Regions from separate parts of the Dethiosulfatibacter sp. genome, predicted to be linked through region 1. Evidence: a T-box and tRNA genes for the amino acid it is inferred to sense, from the RefSeq annotation. Region 1 holds a T-box; the other regions hold tRNA genes.
The links. A T-box is a leader RNA that pairs with one kind of tRNA and senses whether it is charged. The one in region 1 lies ahead of leuS (leucine--tRNA ligase), so its partner is inferred to be a tRNA-Leu.
Positions count from the first base shown of each region.

Region 2: it encodes a tRNA-Leu, which carries the amino acid that the T-box ahead of leuS (leucine--tRNA ligase) is inferred to sense. The anticodon was not compared.
Region 3: it encodes a tRNA-Leu, which carries the amino acid that the T-box ahead of leuS (leucine--tRNA ligase) is inferred to sense. The anticodon was not compared.

Region 1 covers NZ_CEZJXU010000043.1:3,215-9,174, forward strand. Annotated here, with positions in the region: gene AC3AX0_RS02980 (sigma-54 interaction domain-containing protein) at 1-1,361, opposite strand, end outside; gene leuS (leucine--tRNA ligase) at 1,553-3,964, opposite strand; T-box leader at 4,312-4,477, opposite strand; gene AC3AX0_RS02990 (hypothetical protein) at 4,529-5,347, opposite strand; gene AC3AX0_RS02995 (GNAT family N-acetyltransferase) at 5,372-5,960, opposite strand, start outside.
Region 2 covers NZ_CEZJXU010000203.1:52-4,208, reverse strand. Annotated here, with positions in the region: gene AC3AX0_RS08040 (hypothetical protein) at 2-1,078, shown strand; gene AC3AX0_RS08035 (MBOAT family O-acyltransferase) at 1,088-2,509, shown strand; tRNA gene AC3AX0_RS08030 (tRNA-Leu) at 2,625-2,710, shown strand; partial or broken gene malQ (4-alpha-glucanotransferase) at 2,944-4,157, shown strand, end outside.
Region 3 covers NZ_CEZJXU010000235.1:158-4,002, forward strand. Annotated here, with positions in the region: partial or broken gene AC3AX0_RS08720 (SIS domain-containing protein) at 1-459, shown strand, start outside; gene AC3AX0_RS08725 (hypothetical protein) at 536-721, shown strand; tRNA gene AC3AX0_RS08730 (tRNA-Leu) at 788-874, shown strand; gene AC3AX0_RS08735 (GNAT family N-acetyltransferase) at 982-1,512, shown strand; tRNA gene AC3AX0_RS08740 (tRNA-Leu) at 1,566-1,652, shown strand; gene fba (class II fructose-1,6-bisphosphate aldolase) at 1,983-2,846, shown strand; gene AC3AX0_RS08750 (DUF554 domain-containing protein) at 2,925-3,680, shown strand.

The sequences.
Region 1 (5,960 bases):
AAATAGTCTGAAAGAAGCCTCACGTCTCCCTCACGTTTCCTTAAAGGTATTGTCTTTATAGGTATTACATTCAAGCGATAAAACAAGTCTTCACGAAAAGCTTTTTCTCCAATCATTTCTTCCAGATTTTTATTTGTGGCAGCCACTACTCTAACATCTATCTTGATAGGCTTAGTTTCACCCAGCTTTACAATTTCTCTCTCTTCCAACACCCTCAGAAGCTTCACCTGTATATGAATGGGCATGTCCCCTATTTCATCCAAAAACAATGTCCCTTTATGGGCAAGTTCAAATTTACCCATTTTACCTCTGGGATCGGCACCTGTAAAGGCTCCTTTAACATATCCAAACAATTCACTTTCCAGCAGATTTTCAGGTATCGCTCCGCAGTTTATAGCAACGAAGGGCTCATTGTACCTTTCGCTCTCCTCATGTAGTGCCCGAGCGACCAGTTCCTTCCCTGTACCGCTTTCACCTGAAATCATTACCGATGAAGTCGTTGAAGCCACCTGCTTTATTCTTTCCTTTAGCTTCTCCATTTGGACTGATCTTCCCAGCAATCTGGTAACGCCGATTTTCTCATATGATGTCATGAATTTCCGGGCACTGGCTTTAATCGTGTTAACATCCTTGAAAATAAATGCGCAATCATATGTTTTGTTGTGGATTTCGAAGTATGATCCAACCAGAGCATATTCTTTTTCCATAACACTGACGTTATACTCATCCATTCCCATAATCTGACCATCCGTCTTCTTGAGATCGATATCAATTTCATCCATGGACATGTCTTCAAGCTGTAGTATTTCCCGTGCACCAGCATTGATTCGATGCAATTTCCCTTCTTTGTCAAAAATCATGACCCCATCATCGATTCTATCCACAATTGTATTCATTAGGTTGACCATGCCCTGCATGCGGATGCTCTCCATCATCTCTGCCGCTTTCAACGATATAAGCCCCGTCATTTGATCAAGAAATTCCATGAAGACTTCAAGATTCGTTTGAATATAATCAAACTGTTCATCGGTATAACAAACAAACCCAATTACACCAATAACCTGGTCCTTCAACTTTATAGGTGCACTCATCTCAAACTTTTCTTCACAAATGTCTTTTTGAGCACATTTTTGGCATAGTGGATGTATGCCTGGATTCATGATTATCTGCTTTTCACCAGTTGAAATCACCTCTTCGTATACACAGCCAATAAAAACCGTTCCATCTTCCTTTGTATATGCATATCTATTGAATTTTCCAGAAATCAAATTCATTTGACTGTCGACAATTTCCACATCCACTTTCATAATCTTTGACATTATTTCCGCGTGCTTGTCGACATCTTCCTTAATCTTAAACAAAATATTCTCCAAAATCTTCACCGCCTCGATCTGTTAGAAATTAATACTGAATTAATTATATCATTCGTCAGTGCAAAAGTGTAGTATCATGTAAATTGCAGTTATCATTCTCTATAAATATACAACGAAAAAAAGCTGAAACACAGGTTACACTCCTGCATTTCAGCTTGTCAATATTTCTATATATTGTCTTACTTCACAACTATGTTGTAAATTTTTCCGGGAACAAATATTTCCTTGACGATTGTCTTGTCGCCTATTGCCTTTTGAACAGAAGCATCATCCATAGCAATCTTGTTTGCAGCTTCCTTGTCAGCATCTTTCGGTATGCTGATTTTAGCCTTAACCTTTCCATTGATCTGAACAGGCATCACGATTACATCTTCAACAGTCTTCTCTTCGTCCCAAGTTGGCCACTGAGCCTCGTTAAGCATTCCGCCAAAGTTTTGCATCTCCCAGATTTCCTCTGTCATATGTGGCGATACAGGGTTAAGAATTACAAGAAGTGACTTAATCTCGTCTTTTGTAACACTTCCCTTATCATAGAATTCGTTTACAAGGGTCATCATTGCAGCAATTGCAGTGTTGAACTTCATTTCCTCATAGTCTTCGGAAACCTTCTTGATTGTTTTGTTCATTGATGTCTCAAGATCCTTGGTATATCCTTCTCCATCAACTATCATTTCCTGAAGTTTCCATACCCTGTCAAGGAATCTCTTGCATCCCTTAACAGCGTTAGGATTCCACGGAGCAGGCTTTTCGTAGTCACCGATAAACATTACATATGCTCTCAAGGTATCTGCACCATAATCCGCAATTATTTCATTAGGATTTACAACATTACCCTTTGACTTGGACATCTTGTTTCCATCAGGTCCAAGAATCAATCCCTGGGCAGTTCTCTTCGCATAGGGCTCTTTTGTCGGAACTACTCCAATGTCATATAGGAATCTATGCCAGAATCTTGAATAAAGAAGGTGACGGGTAACATGCTCCATTCCTCCGTTATACCAGTCAACCTGGCCCCAGTAATCAAGGTTTTCCTTGCTTGCCAGTGCTTCGTTGTTTTTATTGTCCATATATCTTAGATAATACCAGCTTGATCCTGCCCATTGAGGCATTGTATCTGTTTCTCTCTTTGCAGGTCCACCACATTTCGGACAAGTAGTATTTACCCAGTCTTCCATTGCAGCAAGGGGAGATTCTCCAGTATCTGTAGGCTGGTAGTTTTCAACTACGGGAAGTCTAACAGGAAGATCCTCTTCAGGAACTCCAACTATTCCGCACTCTTCACAGTGAATAATTGGGAATGGCTCTCCCCAATATCTCTGTCTATTGAAAGCCCAGTCCTTCATCTTGTAGTTTATGGTTCTTTCTCCAATTCCTTTTTCTACAAGAATATCTATAATCTTTGCTATTGCTTCCTTTACTCTCATTCCATTTATAACATCTGAGTTTACAAGGATTCCGTCGCTTGTATCAGTGAATGCTTCCTTTGTTACATCTCCACCCTTGATTACCTCTATAATAGGTATGTCGAACTTCGTAGCGAATTCCCAGTCTCTATTATCGTGACCCGGTACCGCCATTATTGCTCCGGTTCCATATCCCATCATTACATAGTCTGCAACCCATACCGGTATTTCCTCATCATTTACAGGGTTTATTGCCTTAAGACCTTTTATTTCAACACCAGACTTTTCCTTTGCAAGCTGAACTCTTTCGAATTCGGTCTTGGTCTGTGCGTATTCCTGGTATTCGTGTATTTCATTTATATTTGTAATCTGATCATGGTATTTTTTTACAAGGGGATGTTCCGGTGCTATTACCATAAAGGTAGCTCCATATAAAGTATCCGGTCTTGTAGTGAATACCTTGAGTACCTCGTCTTCTCCCTTGATCCTGAAGTCGACTTCGGCACCTATTGATTTTCCTATCCAATTTGACTGCTCCAATCTAATTCTTGGCAGGTAGTCCACCTTATCAAGTCCATCAAGAAGCTTCTCTGCATACTCCCTTATTTTCAGGAACCATACATCCTTTTCCATCTGTACAACTTCGTTTCCACATCTGTCGCATGCTCCGTCTCTGAAGTCCTCATTTGCAAGTACAACCTTGCAGTCGGTACAGAAGTTTACATAGGTCTTGTCCCTGAAGGCAAGTCCGTTTTCAAAAAGCTTAAGGAATATCCACTGTGTCCACTTATAGTAGTCTGGATCTGTAGTATCTATCACTCTGTCCCAGTCAAATGAATATCCTATCTTTCTAAGCTGGTCAGAAAACACTTCAATGTTTCTGTCCGTCACTGTTCTTGGGTGCTCTCCAGTCTGAATTGCATAGTTTTCAGTAGGAAGTCCGAAAGCATCGAATCCTATTGGGAACAATACGTTATATCCCTGCATTCTTCTCTTTCTTGATATTATTTCAAGAGAAGAGTATGCTCTAACGTGTCCTACGTGAAGTCCTGCTCCCGACGGATATGGAAACTCCACCAGGTTGTAGTATTTCGGTTTTTCTGAATTATCTTCAGCCTTGAATGTTTCTTTTTCTTCCCAAATTTTCTGCCATTTTTTTTCAATAGCAGTTGGATTATACGAAACCATAATTTCCCTCCTAGTTTTAAGCAACAGCCTAGTTGAGTTTATTCATGAAACAAATGTATCGCAATTCATCAATGCGATACATTTGTTTCATGAATAAGTACGAAACTCACTGTTGATTAAAACATCCTTAATTTATTAAACGAATAAGTACGAAACTCACTGTTGATTAAAACATCCTTAATTTATTAAATGAATAAGTACGAAACTCGCTGTTGATTAAACATCCTTAGTTTTTTTGAATGTAACCTAAACTTAGATTAATTAAAACATCCTTAATTTTTTTATTGCAAACTAGACTCTGGACATCCTATTGATTATGTCCACAAACAAAAATAAAGCTTTCCATCACATGGGACGAAAAACTTCCGCGGTACCACCCATATTAGACAAAAAGTCTCTCTTATTTTAAATTGAGCTCACGGGTAAGTTCAGCCTCTGAAGATACTGTTTCTCACCTGCCAACAGCTCTCTTAAATCTTTTTTCGGCCTACTGCTCCCCTTCTATGCTCTATTAATTTCTAAATTGTATTATATCAAAGGAATACGAATTTATCAACAGATTTTCTATATGATACCTGCCATTTTTGTAACTTCCATCCCTTTTTCTTCCCATTTAGCTATAATCTTGTTAAGACCAATGGAATCGCTTGGTATATGTCCTGCCACTATTACATTTCCAATGTTCTGTTTTCTTACTTCATCAAGAACATTTACAGGTGCGTGCATGGCCACTATTGTGCCTACTCCCGCTTCGAAATATGCCTTGTAGACATCGGCTCCACCGTTTGTTCCACCAGCATAGAGTACGGCTATTTTCCCCGCATAACTTTTGGGACCTCCTACTCTTATCATAGGCTCAGTTAGTCCTCTCTTATATTCATCTATTTCATAGAGTGCGTCCACCACATCTTGAAGTGTCTTCCTGTCATTGTCCTTGAATTTGTCGTCAAGATGGTACTGTACAATTTTCTCTCCGATAAGGTCAGCAGGTATGTGTATATTCATGAAAGGCATCTTCATCAGCCTCGCAGCGGAAGATACTGAATCATAGTTTGAAACCTGATTGGCAAGACTAACTATCGTCCTGGCCTTTTGAAGGACCTTCTGGGCTCTGTTTACCGGAATTCCAAATTCAACCATCTTGTCAATTTGAAAATCCATTACCTTGTAGAAGTCAGCCTTTGCTCCATCTGCCTTTGGATGGTGGCTTATTACACAGTCATAGCCCATTTCCCTTCCAAGCATAAGCTCGGGAGTTTCCATGTCCACTCCTATTAGTATTCTTTTTATATTATCCCCTTCTACAGTTATTGTAGTATCATGGGGCATTTTATCAAGATCTGCCATCTCAAGGGCAATATCCATAAGTTCTTTTGTATTCATGTCATTCCTCCATATTTTAACTTTCTAATGCTGAAATGTGTCGCTATAGGCTGCAAAGTGAACATGGTCTTCCCAAACTCCATTGATTAGAAGATACCTTTTTGAAAACCCTTCCTTTTCCAGCTTAAGCTTTTCGGCAACCCTCATGGATTTCAAGTTCCTTGGAATGATGTTAACCTCAATTCTGTGAAGGTTGTATTCCTCAAACATTATCTCGATTCCCTTGGTAACAGCTTCAGTCATATATCCATTATTGATTTCGTCCTTGTCCAACTTGTATCCCAGGAAGCAAGATTTGAAATTTCCATAGATTATATTGTTAAAACATAGGTTTCCTATAGCTCTTGAGTCGTCACCTTTCTTGAAGATCCAGAATCTTATGAGTCTCTTGTTTAAGAATTCCGAATATTCATACTTGAGATTTTCCAACTGACCCTGTCTTGTATAAAACATATTGTCCCTGTCCGGATCCCATTCTGCTAAAAAGTCCTTATTCTTTTTGTAATAATCAAGGGCAAGCTGGTTGCAGTCGGGCTTGAAAATCCTGAGAACAAGTCTATCAGTATGATATTCCTTGTGAAATGTGGGGTTTCTTTTTCCAAATATATTCATT
Region 2 (4,157 bases), on a different contig from region 1:
TATGAAGCCATATAAAAAAGTGATACTGTATTTTATAGTATATATGATATTAATCCAGGTGTTTTTGCCAGGTTTGGTTGATTCATCAATAATATATAATTACAGGATCGAGTATGATCTTATAAAAAATAAACATGAAAATATAAAGATAGCCCTTGAACAGATAGGCAGGATAATAAAGGAAGAAAAGATGGATGATTATATTGTTCTTGTGGGAGATTCCGTAATGTACAGTACTCCTGGAACACCGGATCAATCCATTAGTTTTTACATGGAAAAAATACTTCAAGAATATGACAAGAATATTGGTGTATTTAATCTGTCAGTACCATCAAACCAGATTGGAGATATTTATACAATTCTGCTTATGATGGATGACTATAATATTTCAAGGGATAATGTTGTAATAAACCTTATATATCAGGGTTTTGTAGGAAGAAATCCTTATCCGGCACCAGTTTTCTGGTTTACAGATATTCTTAAGGAAAAAGATATTGAAGCATACAACCATTGTCTTAACTTGGAAGTTATGAACGATAAGATAAAAATTGATATCGAAACAAGGATTGTCGATGAATTAAAAACGTTTATTTTTGAAAGGTTGTCTGTAATGAACTATAAGGATATCATAAAGGCTGGTTTTTTAGGCAAACTTAAGGGCGTAAATGACAGTATTTCCAACGAAGGAAAATCCTGGGAGGAAAAGGAATTTCTTGTGGGGATGCTTAATGAACCAACCATGTACAGGATTTTCAGTGATAAGAAATTTGATATGACGGAAAAAAACTATCAGATATTTTTTCTGGAGAAAATCATGAAATTTCAGGAAGGTAAAAACACAGTATTCTATATGCATCCTGCAAATAGGATACTTCTTGACAAGGTAAGGAAAACCCCGGGATATGATGATAATCTTGATCTGGTAAAGGAATATTTTGATTCAAGTAAGGCTGAATATCTTGATATGACAGGGAGAATAGAGAACGGTCAATATTCGGACCATATCCATCTTATACCTGAAGGATATAAACAACTTGCGGAAGTATTAATAGAAAATACTTCCAGATGGTTTGACTAGGAGGAAAACATGCTGTTTCATTCATTTGAATTTATCATGCTTTTGAGCATTACAGTGCTTATTTACTATATATTACCTAAATCAAGAGTATACGCTCTTGCCTGTGCCAATTTGATGTTTTATGGTGCATCAGGGTTGAATTACCTGACACTTTTTGGTGCAGTGACATTCATATCATATTTTTTTGCAATCAGACTTTACGAGAGTAAAAACAACATATATTATTATTTGGGTCTTGGAGTGAATGCATTGAATCTTCTGTTTTTCAAGTACTCAGGGTTTATGTTGACAAACTTGAGCAGTTTCTTTAATATAGGATTCCAAAATCAAGACGAGTTCATTTCAAGGATAATTCTGCCTGTAGGTATATCCTTCTACACATTTCAAATCATAGCATATATAACTGATGTAAAGAGAGGGGAAATAGAACCAGAAAGGTCTTTTCTTAGATTTTGGGTGTTTATATCATTCTTCGGACAGCTTATAGCAGGTCCAATAATGAGGGGTTACCAGTTTCTTCCACAGATAAATGATTTGAAAAACTGCAGTTGGAAAGAATCAAGATTCAAATATGGACTCTACTATATAATGATGGGGCTATCTAAAAAGATATTATTTGCAGATTATCTGGCAATCTATGCCAATAGGTTTTTCGACAGCTATATGAACTTCACGATTTTGGATGGATGGATTGCAGCATGGCTCTTTGCCTTTCAGATATATTTTGATTTTTCTGCATATAGTGAAATAGCAGTAGGTGTGGGACACCTCTTTGACTTGGATCTTGACATTAACTTCAAATCTCCATATATAAGTAAAAACCCTAAGGAATTCTGGAAAAGATGGCATATAACTCTTTCTTCATGGATAAGAGACTATATATATATTCCTATTGGAGGAAATAGAAGAGGCTTTGCCATGCAGAGTGTGTTTTTAATGGCTGCAATGACCATATCGGGAATGTGGCACGGTGCTGACTGGACCTTTTTGATTTGGGGAGCATATCATGGATTATTGGTCATAATACACAATATTTACCAGAGGTATTTTTCGAATTTTAGAAACAAGGTGATGGATAAGAATTGGTATAATGTAGTTTGCATATTTGTTTTTTTCAATCTTACAAGCATAGGATGGGTGTTCTTTCGGGCAAAGACATTCTCCCAGGCGATTTTTATAATAAAGAAGATGTTCGACATAAGCAGCCTCACAGTAACACCATTCCAAGTTAAATATATCATGATTTCTGCAGGATTATATTTCATACATGTATTGGAATACTATATTAGAAAAAACGAGAAAAAACTGTCGGTAAAAATTCAGGAACAATTACCGATACCAGTGAGAGCACTAGGGTATGCGGCAGTGGTAGTAGTACTTATAGTCATCGCCAAGACTGAGCAGAGCACCTTTATTTACTTTCAGTTTTAAGCAAAAAGGATTTGTAATATTTATTTAGATAAATTGTGAATTTATACTTTACAAACCCTTTTATTTCTATTATAATAATCAAGCAACTTAAATAAAAGATGTATTAATTAAATATGCGGATGTGGTGGAACGGCAGACACGCTAGCTTGAGGGGCTAGTGCCTGTATAGGTGTGGGGGTTCAAATCCCCCCGTCCGCACCAAGAAAAATGACGAGCTTATGGCTCGTTTTTTCACGTTTTTTATTTGACAAAACCATGGATTGAGGTATAATATCAATTAAGCTTAGAACGTATGTTTGAATATGTATGGCGTATCAGTGAATTATAATATGTTTAAATATGTTATAATAAATTATTCAAATATGATTAATAAACTACAGTTGATATCATTTATAAATCACTATTTTGAATAGAATTTAGAAGAGGGTGTTCATATGAAATTTCCAAGAAAAAGCGGCATTTTGTTTCATATTTCATCTTTGCCCTCAAAATATGGCATAGGTGATATGGGTATAGAAGCTCGTGAATTTATAGATTTTCTGGCGGATTCGAAACAGAGTCTTTGGCAGGTGCTTCCTTTAAATCCTGTGGACGAGTACAATTCCCCTTATAAGTCACCTTGTGTTTTTGCAGGCAACACAATGTTAATAAGTTTTGATATTATGGTTGAAGATGGATATTTAAATAAAGAAGATTTAATGGATCTGCCTGATTTTTCAGATGGAAGAGTCGACTTTTTAAAGGTTAGGAAGTTAAAGGAAATACTGTTTAAAAAGGCGTTTTTAAATTTTAAGTCCTTAATGGACACGAAAGTAAAAGATATAAAATCAGACTATGAATCCTTTGTTTCTTGCAGTAAGTACTGGATTGACAATTTTGCCCTTTACATTTCTTTGTCAAAACTTTTCAAGTCAAGAGACTGGACCAGGTGGAACAAGGAACTGGCTAATAGAGATGAAAAAATCTTGAATGAATATAAAGAAAAACTAAGCGAAGAAATATATTGTGAGAAGTTTCTTCAGTATATATTCCACAGACAGTGGAAGGAACTTAGAAAATATGCCAACGACAGGGGAATAAGGATTATTGGTGATGTACCTATTTACACCTCTCTTGAAAGTGCAGATGTCTGGTCGCACCAAGAGCTTTTCAACATTGATTCCAAGGGTAATCCCTTGACTGTAGCGGGTGTTCCTCCTGATGATTTCAGTGAAACGGGGCAGCTGTGGGAAAACCCTGTATACAGATGGGATGAAATGGCAACTCATGATTTTCTATGGTGGATAAAGAGGATTGAAAATTCACTGGAAAAACATGATATTATTCGACTGGATCATTTCAGAGGATTTGAAGCATACTGGGAGGTTCCCTTTGGAGATATTAATGCAGTTAACGGTAAATGGTCCAAGGGACCAGGTTATGGTTTCTTTTTAAGTCTTAAGAAGTATTTGGGTGAAATACCAGTGATTGCAGAGGACCTTGGCCATATAACTGAAGAGGTATGTGAGTTGAAAAACAAGCTGGGATATCCTGGTATGAGGATATTACAGTTTGAAAATATGGATGATTTTGAAAATGAAAACTTCCTTGATAGTATTGATTCAAACACGGTATTTTATACGGGAACCCATGACAATGATACGCTTTA
Region 3 (3,845 bases), on a different contig from region 1:
TACGAGAAACTTGCAAAAGAATATCTTCTTGAGTCAAGGAGTTGTTTTTATATAGGAAGACATGTGGACTATTATACATGCCTTGAAGCGGCACTTAAGCTTAAGGAAATATCATATATTCAGGCAGAAGGTTTTGCAGCCGGAGAGCTGAAACATGGTACCATAGCGTTGATAGAAGATAATACTCCTGTTGTAGCAATAATAACCCAGGAACGGATAAACCTTAACACAAGAAGTAATATAAAGGAAGTAAAAGCTAGAGGAGCGGCTGTAATAGCAATATCTTTGAAAAGACTGAGTGCGGAAACAGATCAGATAATAATTAATGATGTACATGAAAAGCTAACCCCGCTGGTATCGGCAATACCTGCTCAACTTTTGGCATATTATGCAGCTCTGCATAAGGACTGCGACATAGACAAGCCTAGAAACCTGGCAAAGTCTGTAACAGTAGAATAAAATTCAGTCACGGGAATGATTTTATCATTTTCGTGATTTTTTTGTAGTTTAAAAAAAGTTGAAAAAAGCTGAAGTAATGAAGAAACTTGCAAAGAAACATAAAATAAGCAAGATGAAGGAAATGGCTAGAGAAATGTTTGCTGAGGATAAATTTTATTTGAAATATAAGAATTATTTAAAGGAAATGAGAAGGAAAGTTGACATAAAAGTAGCTCCAGATAATGCGACTTTTTCCGGAATTTTGATGATGTCTGTAGAATAACAATTAAAATTAAATTTATACTTGCGTTACATATCACTTTGTGCTATTATCTTACTTATGGGTTACGCCGAAGTGGTGGAACTGGCAGACGCGCTGGACTCAAAATCCAGTGAGGTAACACTCGTGTGGGTTCGAGTCCCACCTTCGGCACCAGTAAAAAGCGCCTTGAAGATTTAGTCTTCAAGGTGATTTTGCGTTTTTGTAGATTGCAGTGTATAATAAAAATGAACTAATTATTCTGATATTAAAGGGGAATCATTATGAAGATTATAGAAACCGAAAGATTGATTTTGAGGCAATGGAAAATATCTGATATGGATGACTTGTTCGAATATGCACAAAATGAACTTGTAGGACCTAATGCCGGTTGGAAACCTCATGAAAATATCAACAAAAGCAGGGATGTAATCAAACACTTTATTGGAAGTGGAGAGGTTTATGCCATCGAATTAAAGAAAACAAAAAAGGTGATAGGAAGTATTGGCATCCATGAAAGGTATCCTGATCCTGAAAAGAAAGATTTAAAACAAAGAGAAATTGGATATGTGTTAAATCCTGATTATTGGGGAAATGGGTATGTACCCGAAGCTGTAGATTATTTGGTTGAATACTGTTTCAAAGAACTGGAACTTGACTTGGTATGGAGTGGTCACTTTGACTTTAATAAAAATTCGCAAAAAGTTAGTGAAAAATGCGGATTTAAATACACATTCAGCAAGGAAGAGGTTATTAAAGGACTTGATAACAAGAAAGTCACTACTTTGTATTATTCCAAGGAGAAAAATAAATAAATTTATACTTGCACTGGTAAAAATTTTGTGCTATTATCTTAATTACTGGTCACGCCGAAGTGGTGGAACTGGCAGACGCGCTGGACTCAAAATCCAGTGAGGTAACACTCGTGTGGGTTCGAGTCCCACTTTCGGCACCATTGTGATAACACTTTCAAGTTAATGCTTGAAAGTGTTGTTTTTTTGCAAAAATAGAAGATTTCAGTACTAAAAAAATACAATGTGTACTATATCGTCTGTAGCTATGGAAAACATAAGATATTTCTGCTATAATGATATGGAAAACAAGATTAATTATTAAAGGTGTAAAAGAATGATATTAATAACTGGGATTGCTATAGTGATTTTATTAATAGTCTTAACGGGTGCACTTATCAAAAATTGAGATGAGTAATTTTGATGCATCCTTTTTTTTGAAATGATTTTGCAGTGTCCAGTTTGATATAATTAAAAATTCTGGAGGTATTATAATGTTGGTATCGGCTAAAAAAATGATGGCAGATGCAGTTAAGGGAAAATATGCAGTGGGTCACTTCAATATTAATAATCTTGAGTGGACAAAAGCAATACTTCTAACTGCACAGGAAAACAACTCACCTGTTATGCTAGGAGTTTCTGAAGGCGCAGGGAAATATATGGGAGGCTACAGAGCGGTTGTGGGTTTGGTCAAGGGAATGATTGAAGACCTTAGTATTACTGTCCCTGTTGCGATACATCTTGATCACGGATCATATGAAGGTGCAATGAAAGCTATGGAAGCTGGATTCTCTTCAGTAATGTTTGATGGTTCTCATTATGACATAGATGAAAATATCGAAAAAACAAAAGAAATAATTGCTATAGCTCGAGCACAGGGAATCACTGTTGAAGCTGAAGTTGGAGCAATAGGTGGCGAGGAAGACGGAGTTGTTGGTGCTGGAGAACTTGCGGATCCTCAGGAATGTAAAAAAATTGCAGACCTTGGTGTTGAGATGCTAGCTGCTGGGATTGGCAATATACATGGAAAATATCCAGCAAACTGGAATGGTCTTGATTTTGGAATATTAGCAGAAATCAAGAAACTTACTGGTGATATGCCGTTGGTTCTTCACGGTGGAACAGGAATACCTGTAGATATGATTAAGGAAGCTATTTCTCTTGGTGTAGCAAAAATCAATGTAAATACTGAGTGCCAGTTGTCATTTGCTGCTGCTACAAGAAAATACATCGAAGAAGGCAAAGACCTTGTAGGAAAGGGATATGATCCAAGAAAAATCTTAGGACCTGGATTTGAAGCAATCAAGGCTACTGTTAAGGAGAAAATGGAAATATTCGGATCAGTAAATAAGGCATAAGAAAAAAATAAATTTTAAATGGAGCCTTGGTCGATATGATTGAGGCTTCAATAAATCTATGAAGAATAAAAATATACTGTGGCAGGTGATGATTTGTTTGACCGTCGTAAGGGCGGGTTTTATTTTTCGAATTTAATAAGCGAGGACATAAATGTGTTAGGAACGATAGTAAATACAATAGCAATAATACTAGGAAGCCTTACTGGGTATTTTTTTAAAAATCTCATACCTGAACGATTCAGTGAAAGTATAATGAAGTCAATAAGTCTTTCTATAGTACTCATAGGGATTAAAATGGCCATAGGGACGGAAAATATCCTTCTAGTCATATGTAGTGTGGTCATAGGTACCTTGATGGGTGAGGTTGTTGATATTGAATCAAAACTTGAAGGAGCAGGTGATAAGCTTCAAAACAGGATAAAGGGTGACAGCAATATAAGCCAGGGATTTGTAACTTCATCACTTATGTATTGTGTGGGGTCAATGGCAATAATAGGAGCCATCGAAGGTGGACTTCTTGGGAAACACGATGTATTGTTTGCAAAGTCGCTATTGGACGGAATAATATCAATTGCTTTGACTGCGTCTCTTGGTATCGGTGTTATTTTTTCAAGTATTCCTGTTTTTCTCTATCAGGGGTCAATAGTTCTTTTGGCAGGGTCTTTAAGGGATGTGCTTACGGATGTTGTAATCAACGAGATGTCAGCAGTAGGTGGTCTTTTAATTATGTCTCTCGGTCTAAATGTTATAATTAAGGAAAGAATTAAAGTTGGGAACATGCTTCCTGCACTTTTTATTCCTTTGATATACTATGTCGCAATCAGTTTTATTTAATATCTTGAGTTTTGAAGAATAGTATGAATATTAAATAGCCTGTGGTTTTAAAAACCGCAGGCTGTAATTTTTTGATTGTCCAAATATTATCTTTTCAGCTCTTTAACCTTATTGTAGCAGGCAAGCATGGATTCTATGAGGGCGCTTCTGAAGCCTCTGTCTTCA